3 regions of the Pantoea sp. B9002 genome follow, and region 3 is predicted to be linked to each of the others. Evidence: riboswitches for the same ligand, from Rfam matches in the RefSeq annotation. Region 3 holds a riboswitch; each other region holds the start of a gene.
The links. Region 3 has a riboswitch for thiamine pyrophosphate ahead of thiC (phosphomethylpyrimidine synthase ThiC). Riboswitches for the same ligand answer to the same signal wherever they lie in the genome.
Positions count from the first base shown of each region.

Region 1: another riboswitch for thiamine pyrophosphate. It lies ahead of HX773_RS22875 (FAD-dependent oxidoreductase); the one in region 3 lies ahead of thiC (phosphomethylpyrimidine synthase ThiC).
Region 2: another riboswitch for thiamine pyrophosphate. It lies ahead of thiM (hydroxyethylthiazole kinase); the one in region 3 lies ahead of thiC (phosphomethylpyrimidine synthase ThiC).

Region 1 is NZ_JACAPA010000054.1:47,382-54,129, reverse strand. Features, by position in the region: gene HX773_RS22885 (MFS transporter) at 1-427, shown strand, start outside; gene HX773_RS22880 (6,7-dimethyl-8-ribityllumazine synthase) at 522-959, opposite strand; TPP riboswitch at 1,147-1,266, shown strand; gene HX773_RS22875 (FAD-dependent oxidoreductase) at 1,396-2,340, shown strand; gene thiS (sulfur carrier protein ThiS) at 2,324-2,521, shown strand; gene HX773_RS22865 (thiazole synthase) at 2,525-3,283, shown strand; gene HX773_RS22860 (HesA/MoeB/ThiF family protein) at 3,295-4,260, shown strand; gene HX773_RS22855 (ABC transporter ATP-binding protein) at 4,257-4,973, shown strand; gene HX773_RS22850 (ABC transporter permease) at 4,957-5,691, shown strand; gene HX773_RS22845 (ABC transporter substrate-binding protein) at 5,701-6,630, shown strand.
Region 2 is NZ_JACAPA010000033.1:99,795-106,542, forward strand. Features, by position in the region: gene HX773_RS16325 (sugar efflux transporter) at 1-151, opposite strand, end outside; gene HX773_RS16330 (beta-N-acetylhexosaminidase) at 205-2,868, opposite strand; gene HX773_RS16335 (OprD family outer membrane porin) at 2,920-4,317, opposite strand; TPP riboswitch at 4,585-4,680, shown strand; gene thiM (hydroxyethylthiazole kinase) at 4,714-5,499, shown strand; gene thiD (bifunctional hydroxymethylpyrimidine kinase/phosphomethylpyrimidine kinase) at 5,496-6,296, shown strand; gene fbaB (class I fructose-bisphosphate aldolase) at 6,444-6,748, shown strand, end outside.
Region 3 is NZ_JACAPA010000040.1:12,123-18,870, forward strand. Features, by position in the region: gene rpoC (DNA-directed RNA polymerase subunit beta') at 1-576, shown strand, start outside; gene HX773_RS19405 (DUF1127 domain-containing protein) at 643-831, opposite strand; gene HX773_RS19410 (PLP-dependent aminotransferase family protein) at 1,007-2,461, shown strand; gene thiE (thiamine phosphate synthase) at 2,615-3,262, opposite strand; gene thiC (phosphomethylpyrimidine synthase ThiC) at 3,259-5,181, opposite strand; TPP riboswitch at 5,272-5,372, opposite strand; gene rsd (sigma D regulator) at 5,607-6,113, opposite strand; gene nudC (NAD(+) diphosphatase) at 6,202-6,748, shown strand, end outside.

The sequences.
Region 1 (6,748 bases), on a different contig from region 3:
TCGCACCGGCAAGCGCCGTTTGTGGGTGATGGTGTCGCTGTTCTGCTTTGCCGCCGCGTTGCTGGCGTCGGTGGTCTTGCATGACAACGTGGTGGCGGCTTATATCGCGCTGGTGGTGTGCGGCTTCTTCCTTAAAGCGGCAACCAGCCCGTTCTGGTCGATTCCCGGACGTATCGCTGCGCCGGAAGTGGCGGGCAGCGCGCGCGGCGTGATCAATGGCTTGGGTAATCTGGGCGGATTCTGCGGACCGTACTTAGTCGGGATCATGACGCTGCTGTATAGCCAAAACGTGGCGATCTGCTGGCTGGCGGGTTCGCTGGTGATTGCCGGAATCTTTACGCTAATGCTGCCTAAGGAGTGCGATATCAATCCGTCTGAAACGCGCCGAGATATGAAGAGTAATCATTTGATGAGTGTGAAACATTGAATCAAGCGAGGCTGGCACTATTCTGAATATTAACTGTTGAAAGGCATAATTAATAAAAAGGGAGCGCCTGCTGAGGTGCTCCCTTTTTAATGCATCAATCAATTGAAAGATTGTGAATAGCCAGCACCGCGCGCGCCGCTTCTTTGCCTTTCTTAATGAAATGCTCGGTATAGAAGTTTTCGATAACATCAACCGGCTGGAAATTATGTGGGGTTAATGAAACGGAGAACACCGGTACGTTGGTGGTCAGCTGCACATTCATCAGGCCATCAACTACCGCAGCGGCAACGAAATCATGGCGATAGATACCGCCGTCAACCACCAGCGCGGCGCAGACAATCGCATCGTACTTGCCGGTTTCGGCCAGACGCTTTGCCAGCAGCGGCATTTCAAATGCACCAGGCACTTCCAGCACTTTTAATTCCGCTTCAACGGATTGATCGGCTAATTCTTTTTCAAAACCCACCAAGGCATTATGGACAATTTCTTTGTGCCAGCCGGCTTTAATAAATGCAATTTTAATATTGTTCATGGTTATTCCGACATCACCTGTTTATAAAATTAGAGAGAAATCCACTCTCAGCAATAATGTGTTTGTATACCATATGTTACGTTTGTGATCCACAAAGCCCAGGTAGCGATAAATGCCTTGCTGCTTATTTCCCTGTAAACCGTCAGGTTATTCCGCGCTTGACGGCGACCAGCGCCTGCAATACAAATAGACGCGTCGGGGGAGTCTCGCCAAAGAGACTGAGAGGCTAATAGCGCACTGCGCGGCTTAGCGACCCTTTGAACCTGACCCAGTTGATACTGGCGTAGGAAGACTGACAGTCTTTTTCATTGGGCTGTCTGGCGCTCAGGCAAGCTCGATGGATGCGCCATTTCCCTTCTCCTGTATCTGCGGGTCTCAGCTAACACTGAGAGGCCGATGTGAATTCCCCCTGTTTGAACATCCTGGAACCGGCGCTGTGAGCCGCTGGAGCGTACTCGGCTGCGGCGTGGCGGGTTTGTGTGTAGCCACTTTGCTGGCGGAACGCGGCGAAGACGTCGAGGTGATTGGCGATGACGCGCGCCGCCCGGCATCGTGGTTTGCTGGCGGCATGCTCGCGCCCTGGTGTGAAGCCGAAAGTGCACCGCGTGACGTCATCACTCTTGGGCAACATGCTGCCGCATGGTGGCAACAGCGCGTCAGCAGCGTCGAGCATCAGGGCACGTTAGTGGTTGCACCGCCGCGCGATAGCCAGGAACTCAACCGTTTCGCCCGCATGACTGAGCAGCATCAATGGGTCGAACCCGCCGACATCGAACCGGCGCTGGAAGGGCGCTTTGCGCGCGGTCTTTTTTTCGCCGGTGAGGCGCATCTCGATCCGCGTCTGGCGTTGCAGGAGATGCGTGACGCGCTGATCGCGCGCGGCGTGTCATTCAGCAACCACGCACAAGGCGGCCAGATTATCGATTGTCGCGGCATCCACGCTGCGCCGCAACTGCCGCGCCTGCGTGCGGTACGCGGCGAGATGCTGATTCTGCACAGCGATGAAGTGCAGTTTTCCCGCCCGATTCGTCTGCTGCATCCGCGTTTTCCCTGCTATCTGGTGCCGCGTCGCGGCGGCCACTTTATGCTCGGCGCCACCATGATTGAGAGCGACGATGCCAGCGCCATCAGCGCGCGCGCCATGATGGAGCTGCTCAGCGCCGCCTACGCCATTCATCCCGCCTTAGCCGAAGCACGCGTGATTGAGAGCGGCAGCGGGTTGCGTCCGGCTTATCCGGCAAATCTGCCGGAAATCCACTATCACAATCACACCTTTTATCTCAACGGCATGTATCGCCACGGTTTTCTGCTGGCACCCATGTTGGCAGAGCAGCTGATGCAGCGCATTTCTGGGGAACTCAACAATGAATATTCAGCTTAACGGCCGCGCCATCAGCACCCAGGCAACGAGCCTGAGCGAATTGCTGATCGAGCAGCAAATTGATGTGGCCTGCGTCGCCACCGCCTACAACGGTGCGTTTGTGCCAAAAAGTCAGTACGACACGCAGCGGCTGGATGAAGGTTGCCAGCTCGAAGTGCTGTCACCGATGCAGGGAGGTTAAGCGATGTTTTACGATTTTAAACCGCAATCACGCTTTCTGCTCGGCACCGCCGGCTATCCGTCGCCTGCCATTTTGCAGCAGGCGATTGCCGCCTCCGGTACCGACATCATCACCGTTAGTTTACGGCGCGAAGGCGCGGCGGGCGCGGCTTTCCGCGAACTGCTGACCGGACTTAACATCCGTGTGTTACCGAATACCGCCGGTTGTCACACGGTGAAGGAAGCCGTCACTACCGCGCACATGGCGCGCGAACTGTTCAACACCGCGTGGATCAAGCTGGAAGTGATTGGTCACGCCGACACGCTGCAACCGGATCCTTTCGCGCTGGTGGAAGCCGCGCGCATCCTCAGCGCAGAGGGTTTTCAGGTGTTTCCGTACACCACCGAAGATCTGATCGTCGGCGAAAAGCTGCTGGCGGCGGGTTGCGAACTGTTGATGCCGTGGGGCGCGCCGATTGGTTCTGGCCAGGGTTTGCGCAACATCGACGGCCTGCGCGCCATGCGTGCGTGGTTCAGCGATATTCCACTGATCATTGATGCTGGCATTGGCGCGCCGTCGCAGGCGGCTCAGGCGATGGAGATGGGCTTCGATGGCATTCTGCTTAACACCGCCGTCGCCAAAGCCGGCGATCCGATCGGCATGGCCAACGCTTTCCGGCTGGCGATTGAAGCCGGACAGGCCGCGCGCGCTGCCGGACTGATGGAGAAGCGCGATATGGCCGCCGCGTCCACGCCGATCTTCGGCCTGGCAAATCTGAGTTGAGGACGGCAAATATGCAACGTTATCAACGCCAGATGATGCTGGCGGAAATCGGTGAAGCAGGGCAGCAGAAACTGCTTAACGCGCGCGTGCTGGTGGCGGGCGCGGGCGGACTTGGCGCCACGCTCCTGCCGCAGCTGGTGGGCGCAGGCGTCGGCCATATTCGGCTGTATGACGACGATGTGGTGGCGCTGCATAACCTGCATCGGCAAACGCTGTTTACGCAGCAGGATATCGACCAGCCCAAAGTGCTGCGCGCGCAACACGTGTTGCAGCAGCGCAATCCGCAGGTGCACATTGAGGCGCTGCAGCAGTCGCTGAGCGCCAGCAATCTGCAGCAGGCGATCGCGGGATGCGATCTGGTGATCGACGCCGCCGATAACTTTGCCGTCACCTACCAACTTTCCGATGCTTGCATGAAGGCGGGCATTCCGCTGATCAGCGCCTCAGTGCTGGGCCGGCAAGGTTACGTCGGCGGATTCTGTGGCGGCGCGCCGAGCTATCGCGCGCTGTTCCCGCGCTTGCCTTCCTCGGCAGCGAACTGCAACACCGCAGGCGTAATGGGCCCGGCGGTGGCAACGCTCGGCGCGATGCAGGCGCAGATGGCGCTCAGCGTGCTGCTGCAGTTGTCGCCATCGCCGCTCGGTTGTCTGGTGAATTGCGACTTCGTGAACTGGCATTTCCGCCAGTTCCGCTTTGATGATGCTGAAGAGCCGGAACATGCGGTGCCGTTTATCGACCCGCAACAGCTGGCCGCCGATGACTGCATTGTCGAACTGCGCAGCTGTGAAGAAGCGCCGGTTAGCGTGGCGGATGGCGTTGAGCGCATCTTGCCGCAGGAGATTGCGGCGTGGCAGCCGCCCGCCCAGCAGCGCATCGTGCTGGTGTGCGCCAGCGGCATCCGTGCCGCGCAGGCCGCTAACGCGCTGGCGCAGCGCGGATTTCACCAGCTGGCGATTCTGGCGGCCAATCGCCCATGAATCAGGACATTCTCTTTAACGATGTGAGTTTTAGCTGGGGCGATAAACCGCTGTGTCAGCGGCTGAACCTGCAACTGCGCGGCGGCAAAACCACGGTAATGCTGGGACGCAGCGGTATCGGCAAAAGTACGCTGCTGCGGCTGGTGGCCAGTTTACTCCAGCCGCAGCAGGGCGCGGTGCAGGGCTTGAGCGGCAATGTGGCGTGGATGGGCCAGCAGGATCTGCTGTATCCGTGGCTGACGGTGCTCGACAACGTGATGCTGTCGGCGCGGCTCAGCGGCGAAAAACCCGATCGCCTGCGCGCGCTGGCGCTGCTCGAGCAGGTAAAACTCAGCGACGTGGCGCATGCGCCGCCGCATCAACTCTCCGGCGGCATGCGACAACGCGTGGCGCTGGCACGTACGCTCTATGCGCAGCGCGACGTGGTGCTGATGGATGAACCCTTCGCCACGCTGGATGTGATGACCAAACTCAACCTGCAAACGCTGACCGCCGGATTACTACGGGGCAAAACCGTGCTGCTGGTGACGCACGATCCGCTGGAAGCGTGCCGCATGGCCGATGACATTCTGCTGTTGCAAGGCCAGCCGCTGGCGATCGAAAGTTGGCCGGTTCCCGGCGGTGACGCGCCGCGTGCGTTTGATCATCCCGACGTCCTGCAGGCGCAGGCGCAACTCTTCTCCCGACTGAATACGCATGAAAACATTGTTTAGCGCGATCTACCTGATCGCGGTTCTGCTGTGCGGCTGGTTATTGGCACGTCACAGCGGCATACCGACTTTCCTGCTGCCCGCGCCGCAGGCGGTGCTTGAAGCGCTGTGGCTGCATCGTCAACTGCTGTGGCATCACGCGCTCTATACGCTGGCGGAAATTGTGCTGGCGCTGCTGCTGGGCGTCGGCGCGGGCGTGACGCTGGCGGTGCTGATGGCGGCCAGTCCGCTGCTGCGTCGCGTGCTGTTTCCGCTGGTCACCGCCAGCCAGGCGATTCCGGTGTTTGCTCTCGCGCCGCTGCTGGTGCTGTGGCTCGGTTTTGGCATCGCCTCGAAAGTGGTGGTGGCGGCTTTGATCCTCTTCTTCCCGCTGTGCTTATCGCTGTTTGATGGGCTGTGTCGCACGCCCAGCGGCTGGCTGGAACTGGCGCAAACCTCCACGCCATCGCGCTTTCGCATCTTCTGGTGCGTGCGCTGGCCCGCCGCGTTACCGCAATTTTTCTCCGGCCTGCAGATGGCGGTGGTGTTGGCCCCGATTGGCGTGGTGATTGGTGAATGGGTCGGTGCCAGCGAAGGGCTCGGCTATCTGATGATGCAATCCAACGCGCGACTGGAAACCGCCACCAGCTTCGCGGCGCTGCTGCTGTTACTGATTCTGGCGCTGCTGCTTTCGGGCAGCGTGGCGCTGATGCGCAAGAAAATCCTCTGGCAAACCACATAAGGACACACCTTGAACACCCTACGAATCGCATTGACCACGTTGCTGCTGCTGGCGACCGCTAACGTGCAGGCTGCGGAGAAAGTTCGCCTGCTGCTCGACTGGTTTATCAACCCCAACCACGCGGCGATTTTTGCTGCCCAGCACAGCGGCGCGTTTAAGAAAGAGGGGCTTGATGTCGAGATGATCGCGCCCGCCGATTCCGCTTCCGTGCCGCTGCTGCTGGCGGCGGGCAAAGTCGACCTTGCCATTAGCTACCAGCCGCTGCTCTACACGCTGGTGGATAAAGACGTGCCGGTGATTCGCGTCGGTACCTTGATCAATCAGCCGCTGAACACGCTGACCACGGTGTCAGACGATATCCACTCGCTTAAAGATTTCGCCGGCAAAACCATCGGCTATGCGGTGCCAGGCACCGAAGATGTGGCGATCCGCAATATGCTGACTTCGCAGGGCGTTGATGCCGACTCGGTGAAGCTCATCAACCTGAATATGGATGGCACCTCAGCGTTGCTAACGCACAAGATTGATGGCGCGATGACCATCTTCCGCAACTATGAGCTGCTGGATCTGAAAGACAAAGGCGCGAAGCCCACGGTGTTCAAGCCGGAAGATTACGGCGTGCCTGCTTATGATGAGTTGATCATCCTGGCAAACCAGAAAACCGCCGCGCAGGACAAACGCATTCCGGCGTTTTTACGTGGTTTGGATGAAGGTGTGGCGTGGCTGCGCGCGCATCCGCAGGAAGCCTGGCTTGCGTTTATTAAACAGTATCCCGAGCTGAATACGCCGCTCAATCACGAGGCGTGGCAGGCAACGCTGCCATATTTTGCGGAGCATAGCGCGGCGTTTGATCAGGCGCGCTATCAGGCGTTTGGTGAGTATATGAAAGGTAATGGCGTGATTAAGGCTGTGGCGCCGATGGCGCGGTATTCGTTTTAGGTTGGTGCGGGTTGTCCCTCACCCCAACCCTCTCCCGCGCGCGGGAGAGGGAGCCGACCGCGCCCACCTAACCATTCTCTCCACCTAATCATTCCCTCTCCCGCCTGCGGGAGAGGGC
Region 2 (6,748 bases), on a different contig from region 3:
TGAGTGCATTTACGCTGTAGAAAGCGCCGATTTTCCAGGCTGCCACGTTAAGTTCACTGGCTAGAAATAAGCTGAGTGTTGGAATGAACAGGGCGCCGCTTAAACCGGCACCCAGCGCAACAACATAAAAAGAGAACGTTGAATGGTTCATCGACATCCTTGTCAGTGTTCGCCCCAGGCACTCCAGCGAGGGGCGAAAAGTTTTTAAAGTGCTTCAGCGCGGCTGAAGCGTTTGCCATCCGGGCTCACGCTGCGTACCCAGACTTTATCGCTAGCGGTAATCGCCGGTTTGGCATGCGGTTGATAACGCTGCCAGCGCTTACCATCATCCAGGCTGTACTCCAGCGGCAGACCCGGCAGCGCAATGTTCATGGTCAGCGTGCCATTCTCGACGCGCGCACCCGGCACCGGTAAACGGTAGTGAATACCGGCTTTATCCATCTTGCCTAGCTCACGCTGGCCTAACAGGTTGGCGAAACGCTGCCAGTCCTGATTGCGCTGCTGCTGGTTTACGAAGTGGGTTTCGCCACCTTTAAAGGTGCGGCCTTGCTGATAATCCAGCTCCCACTCCGCGCGATGCCAGCCGCGTTCGGCCACCGACAGCAGGCGAGGGAATACCATGTAATCCATCTGCTGATCGGTACGCGTGGTTTCACTCCACAGATGCACTGAAATGCCGTATGCGCCTGACCACGGCTTATTCGAGGTGGCATCAAAGGTTTTCCCGTCGCGATCCACCGAGGTTTCAGCGTTCTGCGGCAGGTTGTCCGGCGCGAAGCCAAACATCTTGCGCTCATCGCTGAAGCGTGTGCCCCAGTAATAGCCGCGCTCGTTAGGATTCACCTCATACGGGAAGTCCATGTAGACGTAATCCGGATTAGAGATCACCACTTCATAATCTTTCAGCGTCCAGTCGTTGGCGGTGTCAAAGCCGCCCCAGTAGAGCGTGTCCCAGAAGTTAACGCGTACGCGCGACGTGGCGAAGGCGTGCGCGTCAGTGGCATCTTTCAATCCATCCTGCCAGGCCTGCATCACCGGAATGCCGTGCGCTTTCACCATCTTGCTCACTTCCAGCGCGAAGTGACTTGGCAAGTGCTCCAGATCTTCAACCTTGCCGGATTTCACCACCGCCTGGCAGACCTGAGATTTTGCCCAGGGTTTGTCCTCTTTGCTTTGGTCTAAAATGCCCGTTCCCGCTTTCGGGTTCTTAACATCGCTGTAGCCGGTACCGAGGCGGATGTTTTTCGCTTCATCACCGCCAAAGTGCCAGGTGGTCAACGGTTGGCCGGCTTCGCGGTGCATCGCCTGCACTTCACCAATCACTTTATCGACAAAGCGCTTTGAGGAATCGAGGCAAGGGTTTAGGTAGCTGGTGCGGTCGTACAGCTGCACGGAACGGGTATTCGAGGTATCCGTTGGATCCACCAGTCGATATTCACTGGCCTGCTGCGGTTTACCCGCTTTCATGAGTTGCTGATAACGCGCTTCCATTGAGATCACCGCCGCGCGTGCATGGGCGGGCATATCGATTTCCGGAATCACTTCGATGTTGCGCGCCTGGGCGTATTTGACGATCTCGATATAATCGGCGCGGCTGAAATGTCCGGTTCCGTTGTTATCCGTGAACGGGCCTGAGCCCAATTGCGGCAGCAAACATTGCTGCTCTGTCAGATCGTGACAACGCTTACTGCCCACGTCGGTCAACTCTGGCAGGCCGGGGATTTCGATACGCCAGGCTTCGTCATCGGTCAGGTGGAAGTGGAATTTATTCATCTTCCACGCCGCCATCTGATCGAGCATGCGCAGCACCGCTTGCTTGCTGTGGAAGTTACGCGCCACATCGAGGAAGGCACCGCGATAGGCAAAGCGAGGTGCATCTTTCGCTTCAAGCGTGGCGATAATCGGTTTACCTTCAGCCGGCACCAGCGACAGTAGCGACATCAAGCCGTAATAGACGCCAGCCTGGTCGTAACCAATGATATCGGTGCCGCGCGGCGTAATACGCAGTTCATAAGCACCGGAAACCGCATCTGCACCCTGGAAATGATTGACGGCGATACGGGTATGAACCGCATAACCCGCTGACTGCAGTTTGAGCCCCATCAAATCGAAACGCTGTTTAACCGCATCGGCTTGATTGTTCGCCAATACCTCAAGATGCAAGGCAACGCCACGGCTCAGATCGACATCCGCCGCATGAACTTTCACCGAACGTGGCGTTGGGGTGATTTGTCCGCGCAGCGCGCTGGCAGGCAGTTGCGCCACATCGGCATTCTTGGTGAAGCGACTTTGCGGCAGCATCAGCACGTTTTTATCGTCGGCGATGCGCTTCCATTGGTCACCAAAAGGCTTAACAAAGTCGCTGAGGTTTTCGGTATCGGTGCTGGTGATAATTTTTGGTGTGGCATTGGCGGCGGTGACATACCAGCGTGGCATCACGTCGGTGATAAACAGCTGCCAGTATTCGTTGACGATAGGGATCTCAATCGACTCGCCAGCCGCGATACCTTTGAATTTTTCCGTCGGTTCAAGACGGGTTAAATCGCCGACGATATGGGTCATTTTGAACTGATCGTTATCCACCCGCAGCGTTTCGTGCACGTTGCTCATGTAGATCGCCCAGTTTTTACTAGTGAGCGCCGGGCCGTTGTTGGTCAGCGTGATGGTGGCGGTATTGCAGGATGCCCAATCGGCACCGAGTTTCGCGCAGTTCACGCCGTGATCCGCCGCCTGGTTGTCAGTGACCTGATACTGCACGCCGAACTGGCTGATTTGGTCGACAACCTGCTGATTACTGCGCGGGGATGAACTGCAGGCGGCAAGGCCCATCACGCTCAGCGCCAGTAAACTGATTTTTAACTTTTTCATGCTGTTATCCTTCTCCACGGAGGTAAGTCTCTGGCTCCTGCCAGATCGGGGTCAAAACAGGGTGAATGGCGCGACGACCATAAATTTGATGTCTTTCTCGTCCTGGAAGATGTTGCCGTAACCACCGCTATAGCTGGGAAGATCGCTGTGATTGTCGTAGCGGGTGTAGTGCAGTTTGAATTGGGTGTCTTTGGCGCGGCCTTGCTGGATGGTGTAAACCATGTCGAGGCTCCACGCGGACTCTTTCAGGCGCTGGTTTTGGTCATAGAGGGGATTGGTGGAAGGCTTCGCGTCCCAACCGTAGGCGTATGATGTACCGACCTGCCAGCCCGGTAATTGCCAGTGTCCCAGATCGACCATCACACCAGCGAAGAGCGCTTTCTCACCGTTGGCGTTCCAGTCCGAGCGGGAATCCCACCACACATCCATGCGGCCATTCGAGCTGGCGTAAGACGGCGTCATACGTTGCAGGAAGAAGCCCTGATTACCTTCGGCTTTTACCCATGTGCCTTCGAGGCGGAAATCAAACGCGCCGAGCGTGTAGCCGAACGTCAGCGCCTGCAGCCACGCGAGGCCATCGTAAACATCGTTGACCTGGCCAACGCCGCTGTTGTCACGATCCTTCGCGCCGTAAAACTGATAGCTAGTGCGCAGCGGTGCATCGGCCAGCGGCAGCTGATAAGAGGCTTTGGCAAAATACTGATCCATGTAATTCGCCGCCTGACCGTATGCGCCTTCCAGCACCAGCGAGTTTTTGAAATCATATTTGGCACCAAAGGATTGCAGCCACGGAATCTCCGTTACGCCATCGGCTTTGCGGAAGTTGTACATGTCGCGATACCACGGCGCTTTGTATTCGTCTGTCCACATCCAGGAGACGGAAAGGGCGCCGGCGTCGCTAAAATCAAAGGTGGTGCCGGCTTCAACGCCGCGATAGGTGCCGGGCAGGAAGCTCCAGTGCGGTGCCAGCAGCGTCTGTCCGGTGGGTTGCAGATAGCCTGCGCGCAGCCAGTTTTCCTGCCATTTTGCCTTGATTGCCGCTTTATAAAGACTTAAGCCGCTCTTATCTCCGCTCCAGTCCTCATCCCAGCGCGTACGGGCATTGCTGAAACCAATTTCATTCGGTGCCGCCGGGCCGCCGTTGCTTAGCTCCAGCGCGCCAAATGCCGCCAGATCGAGGCCTATCACATCACCGGCATAACCGGATGAGAAGTCGAGATTGGCGTTAGCAGAGGCGTGATGCAGATTGGCATCGTACTGACCGTACGAGCCTTTTTGCGGATCCATCTCTTTGCGATCGCGCTGGCGTTGCCAGTAAAACAGATTGCCAGAGAGTGTGGAGTCTTCGACAAAACCCGCGGCGTGGGCGGAGGGAACCGGCACAAAAGCACCGGCAAACAGGGCAGAGATAATTGCCGCAGAGAGCGGCGCGCGTGGAATCCGACGCATAGCAAATCCTCCGTGATGCTTCCATAAACAATTAATAAATCCGTATTGTTTCGTCATGAAACAAGTTGCCGGGGATGCTATTTTTCGCGACGCGAATTATCAATGGGATTTATTACAAAGTATGACATGGCACGCAAAAATAGGGGTTTTTTAAGGAATTTAATCAATCAGTTAGAGGAGCCTGTAATGTGTAACTTTGCGATCCGGTTCCAGAGAAAGGGGCGACTGCTTGCTTTCATCTGGCTTGTTGCCTATGCTCGCCAACGTAGTTTTGACTCGGGGTGCCCCTCTAATACAGGGCTGAGATACACCCGCTGACCTGATCTGGATAATGCCAGCGTAGGGAAGTCAGATGCCTGACCGCATTCGCCTTCTTGATCGCCGGTTGGGAGCCTTATGAAACAGCCTGACCTTCTTTCCCCCGCGCAACTCGCGCACTCTCTGCAACTGCTGCGTCAGCAAGCGCCGCTGGTGCACTGCATGACCAATGACGTGGTGCAAACCTTTACCGCCAACGTGCTGCTGGCACTGCAAGCTTCGCCCGCGATGGTAATCGATCCCGAAGAAGCGGCGCAGTTCGCCGGTTTTGCCGATGCGTTGTTGATCAACGTTGGCACCTTAACGCGCGATCGTCGTGATGCAATGCTGGCGGCGGTGCAGGCGGCGCAAAGCGCAGGCACGCCGTGGACGCTGGATCCGGTGGCGGTCGGCGCATTATCCCTGCGCACCGCCTTCTGCCAACAGTTGCTCAGCCTGCAACCGGCGGCGATTCGCGGTAACGCCTCAGAAATTCTTGCGCTGGCGCATCAGGCCACCGGCGGACGCGGTGTTGACAGCCTGCATCAGGCCGATGCCGCGCTGAGTGCCGCCCAGCAGCTGGCGCGTGATTGCCAAACCATTGTGGCGGTGACCGGTGAAGTGGATTACGTCACCGATGGCGCGCAGACATTCGCCATCCCCGGCGGCAGCCCGCTGATGACGCGCGTGGTCGGCACCGGCTGCGCACTGTCGGCGGTGGTTGCCGCATGCACCAGCTTGCCGGGCGATCGCCTGCAGCATGTCGCTGCGGCCTGCCGCGTGATGTCGCTAGCGGGTGAGCAGACAGCTCGCCAGGTCGCCGGGCCGGGCAGCTTTGCCGCCGCCTTCCTCGATACGCTGTGGACGCTGGAGGTAGAGGCATGAAACGCATCAACGCATTGACTATTGCCGGCACCGATCCGAGCGGCGGCGCCGGTATTCAGGCCGACCTCAAAGCTTTCTCCGCGCTGGGCGCTTATGGCACCAGCGTGATCACCGCGCTGGTGGCGCAGAACACCTGCGGCGTGCAGTCGGTGTATCGCATCGAACCTGATTTTGTTGGCGCACAGCTCGATTCGGTGCTGGATGATGTGCGCATCGATGCCGCGAAGATTGGCATGCTGTCCGAAACCGCGATTGTCGAAGTGGTCGCCGAGCGGCTGAAACGGGCCAGCCTGCCGTTTGTGGTGCTGGATACGGTGATGATTGCCAAAAGCGGCGATGCGCTGCTGTCGCCGGATGCGGTGGCCAGCGTGCGCGAATTGCTGCTGCCGCAGGTATCGCTGATCACGCCAAATCTGCCGGAAGCCGCCGCACTGCTGGGACGCGCGATGGCGCAAGATGAGAAAATCATGTTGCAGCAGGGCGATGCGCTGCTCGATCTCGGCTGCGAAGCGGTGCTGATGAAAGGCGGACATCTTAGCGATGCTGAAAGCCCGGATTGGCTGATTACCCGCGACGGACGTCAGCGCTTTACCGCGCCACGCGTCAATACGCGCCACACGCACGGCACCGGATGCTCGCTTTCTGCGGCGCTGGCGGCGTTGCGTCCGCGTCATGATGACTGGGCGGCAACGGTGGCTGAAGCCAAAGCCTGGCTGCAACAGGCGCTGCTGCACGCCGATTCGCTGGAGGTCGGTAAAGGCATTGGGCCGGTGCACCATTTCCATCAATGGTGGTAGGGCGTAACGCCAGATTGCCGCTTTTTCACTGCGCATCCGTCTGAAAAATGGAGTCAGCAATTTGCCAGCCTGGCGCATTCCGGTCCAGGCTGTTGGGGGCGAATCGGCAACGGCCGGTTCCAATCCAGCCATTTATCAGGAGCGAACATGACGGACATCGTACAGTTATTGGGCAAAGAGGCGGACAGCCTTCTTCAACATCGCTGCATGACCATTCCAGCGGATAGCCTCTATTTACCAGGCGCGGATTATGTTGATCGCGTGATGATCGACAACAATCGTTCTCCCACCGTACTGCGTAACATGCAAACGCTGTACAACACCGGACGTTTAGCGGGCACCGGCTATTTATCGATTTTGCCAGTCGATCAGGGCGTTGAGCACTCGGCGGGCGCATCCTTTGCGGCCAATCCGGCTTATTTCGATCCGAAAAACATCGTTGAGCTGGCGAT
Region 3 (6,748 bases):
CCGCACGACATCCTGCGTCTGCGTGGCGTCCATGCTGTGACCCGTTACATCACTAACGAAGTGCAGGAAGTTTACCGTCTGCAAGGCGTTAAGATTAACGATAAACACATCGAAGTCATCGTTCGTCAGATGCTGCGTAAAGCAACCATCTCGAGCGTGGGAAGCACCGACTTCCTGGAAGGTGAGCAGGCTGAATACTCTCGCATCAAGATCTCTAACCGTGAACTTGAAGCGAATGGCAAAATCGGCGCAACATTCATGCGCGATCTGCTGGGTATCACCAAAGCGTCACTGGCAACCGAATCGTTCATCTCTGCAGCATCGTTCCAGGAGACCACGCGTGTCCTGACCGAAGCAGCAGTTGCAGGTAAGCGTGATGAACTGCGCGGCCTGAAAGAGAACGTCATCGTGGGTCGTCTGATCCCAGCCGGTACCGGTTATGCTTATCACCAGGATCGTATGCGTCGCCGCTCTGCGGGCGAAGCACCGGTTGCACCGCAGGTCACTGCGGATGAAGCCTCTGCGAGCCTGGCTGAATTGCTGAACGCCGGTCTGGGCGGAAGCGACGACGAGTAATTCGTCTGCTAAAGCTGACCAATAAAAAACCCTGCCTCGGCAGGGTTTTTTTTCGTCTTCATTTTGTCAGAACTTGCGGCAGACATCTTCGCGGGTCAGTCCGATGTCGCGGAGCTGGTTATCACTCAGTTTTGACAGAATGCGGTGAGTTTCACGTCGTGCTTTCCAGTGTTTAACCATACGCACTGCGCCGCGGAAGATATCCAGTAAAGTGACGTCAAATGGTTTAGCCGCGCGGTTTTGATCGAATTCCATAATCCTTGCCCTCAGTAGGTTGCCTGAGATGCATTGTCTAATTCCTGCGTATTATGATACAGACGCAAAAATCACTTATCTTTAACATACAGATTGCGTTGTGGTGGATCTGAATGGTAATAATGAAGGCTATCTGTACTGGTTTATTATAATTAATGGCCGAGTGAGGCATACGATGACGCGCTACCAACATTTAGCATGTTTGCTTTCGGATCGTATCGAGCAAGGGCTGTACCGCAGCGGCGAGCGCTTGCCGTCGGTACGCACGCTTAGCCTGGAACACGGCGTGAGTATCAGCACCGTTCAGCAGGCATATCATCTGCTGGAAGAGAAGCAGCTGATCGTGCCGCAGCCACGTTCCGGATATTTCGTTGCAACACGCAAAGCGACGCCGCCGATGCCGGCCATCACCCGACCTGCACAGCGTCCGGTGGAAATCACGCAATGGGAATCTGTGCTGGAGTTGCTCAGCAGCCGAACTAATAGCGATGTGTTGCAACTCGGCAGCGGTATGCCTGATCTGACCCAGCCCACGTTGAAACCGCTGTGGAAAATTCAGAGCCGTATGGCGCAGAAGCAGGATATTGATCAGCTCAACTATGACAGTTTGCTGGGCGTCGCGGCACTGCGCGAACAGATTGCTCGCCTGACGATCGACAGCGGTTGTCAGCTCACGGCAGACGATATCGTGATCACCACCGGCTGCCATGAAGCGTTGTCGATTTCGATTCGTGCGATATGTCAGGCCGGTGACATCATTGCGGTGGAGTCGCCGACTTTCCACGGCACCATGCAAACTCTGCGTGGCTTCGGCATTCGCGCCATTGAGATTCCCACCGATTCGGTCACCGGCATCAGCCTGGAAGCGCTGGAACTTGCGTTCGAACAGTGGCCGATCAAAGCGGTGGTGGTGGTGCCAAACTGCAATAATCCGCTGGGCTTTATCATGCCGGAATCTCGCAAACGTGCGCTGGTGACGCTGGCGCAGCGTTTCGATGCCGCGATTATTGAGGACGATGTGTACGGTGAGCTGGCGTGGGAGTATCCGCGTCCAGTTACTATCAAGTCGCTGGATCACGATGGCCGCGTATTGCTGTGCAGTTCGTTCTCCAAGACGCTGGCACCGGGGCTGCGTGTTGGTTGGGTGGCGCCGGGACGCTATCGCGATCGCGTGCTGCACATGAAATACATCAGCACCGGCTCGACGGCCACACAGCCGCAGCATGCGGTAGCCGAGTTTATTCGCCTTGGTCATTATCTGCCGCATTTGCGCCGCATGCGTCAGGTGTATCAACGCAACTACGAAACCTTTAGTTGCTGGGTACGTCACTACTTCCCGTGCGGAATTTGTGTGTCGCGTCCGCAGGGCAGTTTCCTGATGTGGATTGAATTGCCAGAGGCGTTTGATGCAGTCAGGCTCAATACCGAATTGCGTGAGCTGAACATGCAGGTTGCAGTGGGCTCGCTGTTTTCGGCCTCGGGTAAGTATCGCAACTGCTTGCGCCTGAATTACGGTTTGCCAATGAATGAGCATACAGAGCAGGCGATAGCCCAACTCGGTGCAGCGGTAGAACGTGCCATGCTGGCTTGCAATATAGAAACCGTGCATACCTCCTCCCTGACTATGTGAAGAAAGGCAGGGCTGGGAGAGGTTAAGACCAGCCCTGGCCCGCTGCAAGCGACAGCGGGCAGGCACACTTTAGACTTGTCAGGAAATGACGCCAGCCCCTACATCACGCTGCTGCGCGGCAGATTCCAGCGTTTCATCCTCACTTACCACGCATTACATTGCTTCTGCAGGTTCGATTCCATTTTCCACCAGTGACAGCAACTGCTGCGTGGCTGCGCGCCAGTCGGCGGCTTGAGTTATCGCGCTCACCACTGCAATGCTGCCCACGCCGGTAGCCAGCACTTCCGGCACGCGCGCCAGTGAAATACCGCCAATCGCCACGGTTGGCACATCCTGCAAACGCGTCAGGTGGCGTTTCAACTCCACCACGCCCTGCGGCGCAGAAGGCATGTCTTTGGTTTGCGTAGGATAGATGTGGCCAAGCGCAATGTAAGAAGGGCGCAGTGCCAAAGCCCGATCCAGCTCGGCATCGTCATGCGTCGATAAACCCAGACGCAATCCTGCCTCACGAATGGCCGCCAGATCGGCCACATCGAGATCTTCCTGGCCGAGGTGCACGCCATAAGCGTGATATTTAATGGCTAAGCGCCAGTAATCATTGATAAACAGGCGAGCGCGATACTGTTTGCCGAGTGCAATTGCCTCGCGCACCGCATCTTCCACCTCATGATCTTCACAATCTTTGATGCGCAGCTGTATGGTGCGCACACCGGCTTCCAGCAAGCGCGCGATCCATTCCACGCTATCAACAACCGGATACAGCCCCAGTTTTGGGGCCGTGGCAGGAAAGGCGTTGGTCATACATTTTCCTCTTTAAGGGTATCGGCAGCGTGATAGATCTCGCCGCCACGATTGCGAAAGGCGTCCGACATTTGCGCCATACCCATCTCAATCGGCTGAGCTTCAGCCTGTTGGCGGGCGGCAAACTCACGCACTTCCTGCGTAATTTTCATCGAGCAGAATTTCGGGCCGCACATCGAGCAGAAGTGCGCCACTTTTCCCGATTCCTGCGGCAGGGTTTCATCGTGATAGGCGCGTGCGGTGTGTGGATCGAGCGCCAGATTGAACTGATCTTCCCAGCGGAATTCAAAACGCGCTTTCGACATCGCATTGTCGCGGATCTGTGCGCCGGGATGACCTTTCGCCAGATCCGCTGCGTGTGCGGCGATCTTGTAAGTGATCAGCCCTTGCTTCACATCCTCTTTATTCGGCAAACCGAGGTGCTCTTTCGGCGTCACGTAACACAGCATGGCGCAGCCGAACCAGCCAATCATGGCCGCGCCGATGCCGGAAGTGAAATGGTCATAGCCGGGCGCGATATCGGTGGTGAGCGGGCCAAGCGTGTAAAACGGGGCTTCGTGACAGTGCTCAAGCTGTTCGGTCATATTGCGACGAATCATCTGCATCGGCACATGGCCCGGACCTTCAATCATCACCTGCACATCGTATTCCCAGGCGATTTTGGTCAGTTCGCCCAGCGTATGCAGTTCAGCAAATTGCGCCTCATCGTTGGCATCCTGAATCGAACCGGGACGCAGGCCGTCGCCGAGCGACAGCGCCACATCGTAGGCGGCACAAATTTCACAAATCTCGCGGAAGTGCAGATAGAGGAAGCTTTCGGTGTGATGGGACAGGCACCATTTCGCCATAATCGAGCCGCCGCGCGACACAATGCCGGTCAGGCGTTTGGCCGTCATCGGCACATAGCGCAGCAGCACGCCGGCGTGAATGGTGAAGTAGTCAACGCCTTGTTCCGCCTGCTCCAGAAGCGTGTCGCGGAAAATCTCCCAGTTGAGATCTTCTGCAATGCCGTTCACTTTCTCCAACGCCTGATAAATCGGCACCGTACCAATCGGCACCGGGCTGTTACGCAAAATCCACTCACGCGTTTCATGGATGTAGCGGCCAGTAGAGAGATCCATCACGGTGTCTGCGCCCCAGCGCGTTGACCACACCAGCTTCTCCACTTCCTCTTCAATTGATGAGCTCACCGCAGAGTTGCCAATGTTGGCATTCACCTTCACCAGGAAGTTGCGGCCGATAATCATCGGTTCGGATTCGGGATGGTTGATGTTAGAGGGGATGATGGCGCGGCCGCTGGCGACTTCCTGACGGACAAATTCCGCGGTGATATTTTCCGGCAAGTTAGCGCCAAAACTGTGGCCCGGATGCTGCTGTAGCAGCACTTCACCGCGAATACGCTCGCGGCCCATGTTTTCACGCAGCGCAATAAACTCCATCTCCGGCGTGATGATGCCCTGCCGCGCATAGTGCAGTTGAGTAACCCGGTGACCCGCTTTGGCACGGCGCGGTTGCGGCAGATGCTCAAAACGCAGATGGTCGAGGCCTTCATCCGCCAGACGCTGCTGAGTGTAACTGGAACTCAGCTGGTGGATGGTTTCGCTGTCACCGCGTTCTTCGATCCAGTTGGCGCGCAGTCTTGCGAGCCCCTGATGCACATCAATAGTGGCTTGAGGATCGCCATAAGCACCGGCGGTGTCGTAAACCGGCACCGCTTCATTCGGCTCATAGCGCGGATTCTCTTTGCTGCCGCCAATGTGTGTCGGACTGAGCTGTATCTCACGCATCGGCACGCGAATATCCGCGCGGCTGCCGGTGATCCAGATACGTTTGGAGTTGGGGAAAGCGGTTCCCTGCAGGGAATCGATAAATTCTTGCGCCTGAGCGCGTTGTTCACGACGAGAAGTTTTAGCAGACATAGCAAGTTTCCGGTAAAGGTTGGAAGTTGCTTGTCCAGAGTTCGGAAGGAGTAACAGGTACGGTGCCGGGCGCCAACATGCACCGTGCTGATAATGTCTACTCTTGTTCCCTTCGCAGGTACTAACCTGATCAGGTTCCGCGGATCCCGAATTAACGGTCTCAGCCCCGAAGGGCACTCCGACAAGTTGGTGTTTTACGATATAAGCTACTTTGCTTGCTATGTCACGCCCGGGCAGTGCTCGTGACCGTCACGTACTACGTGTACGCTCCGGTCCCTGCGCGCTGTCCGAGCGTGAACTCGCTGCGCACGCTACGCTTATATCGCAAAATTTGACTCTTCAGGTTCAGGAAGAGGCATTAAAAAAAGCCCGTTCAGCATAAGAGGGCTTTTCTTGAATAACAAGTTTTTTACATCTTCGGGATGTTAAGCCGGGCGGGCGATGATACTGTCGTTGGCAACCGGCGGACGCGCCAGCTGGTTGTCCCAGGCGAGCTGCACCAGCTTATCTTCCAGCGTAAAGCGCGATTCCAGCACTTCGCCGACTTCGGAGAGTGCGGTTTGAAAATCCACGCAATTATCATCGTTAATCGCTTGCTGCAGATGGCTGTCGTAGAGCTGCATGATGCGGTCGGTATTCGCCTCAAGTGCCGGATAAATCTGCGCGGCCACGATTAATGGGCTATCACCCTGCATCTCACTAATGATGTGTTCATACACGCTGAAATGGCCAGTAGACAGGTAATCCACCAGGTTGTGACAAAATGCATCCAGCGCCTGTTCATCCAGCGTGGATAACGCATCTTTTTGTGGCTTCATGCCAATAAGCTCGTAGTAAGTGACGAGCAGCTGTCGACGGGCGCGCAGCCATGAATCAACCAATTCATTTCCGCCGCCAACACGCTCTGTCAGGTTCTCTAACTGGTTAAGCATATGGGGCTCCAGGTAGGTTATAGTTGTTTATTACAAACTTAATATTAGGATTTCAGCGTGCGATTTGACGCTAAGGACAACGATTAAGATGCAACGTGAGATCTCAAGCTTAGACGCTGGATGGTGGGTTGTCAGCCATGAGCAAAAACTTTGGTTGCCGCAGGGCGAATTGCCGCATGGCTTAGCCACCGATTTTGGCCTCAACGGCAGCAACGCGATTTTGATCGGCGAGTGGCAGGGCGAGAATGTCTGGCTGGTACGCGAATCGCGTCCGGATAGCATGGGCTCCGTGCGCCAACTGATTGATGAGGATGTCGGCCTGTTCCAAATCGCCGGACGTGGCGTGCAGCTGGCGGAGTTTTACCGCTCGCATCGCTGGTGCGGCTATTGCGGCCATGAGATGCACATCAGCAAACGCGAGTTCGCTTGTTTGTGCAATCACTGCCGCGAGCGCTATTACCCGCAAATTGCGCCGTGCATCATCGTGGCTATCCGCCGTGGCGATGAGATCCTGCTCGCCAATCATGCGCGCCACCGTAACAACATCTACACCGTGCTGGCGGGCTTCGTCGAAGTGGGCGAAACCTTAGAACAAGCGGTTGCGCGGGAAGTAATGGAGGAGAGCAATGTGCGGG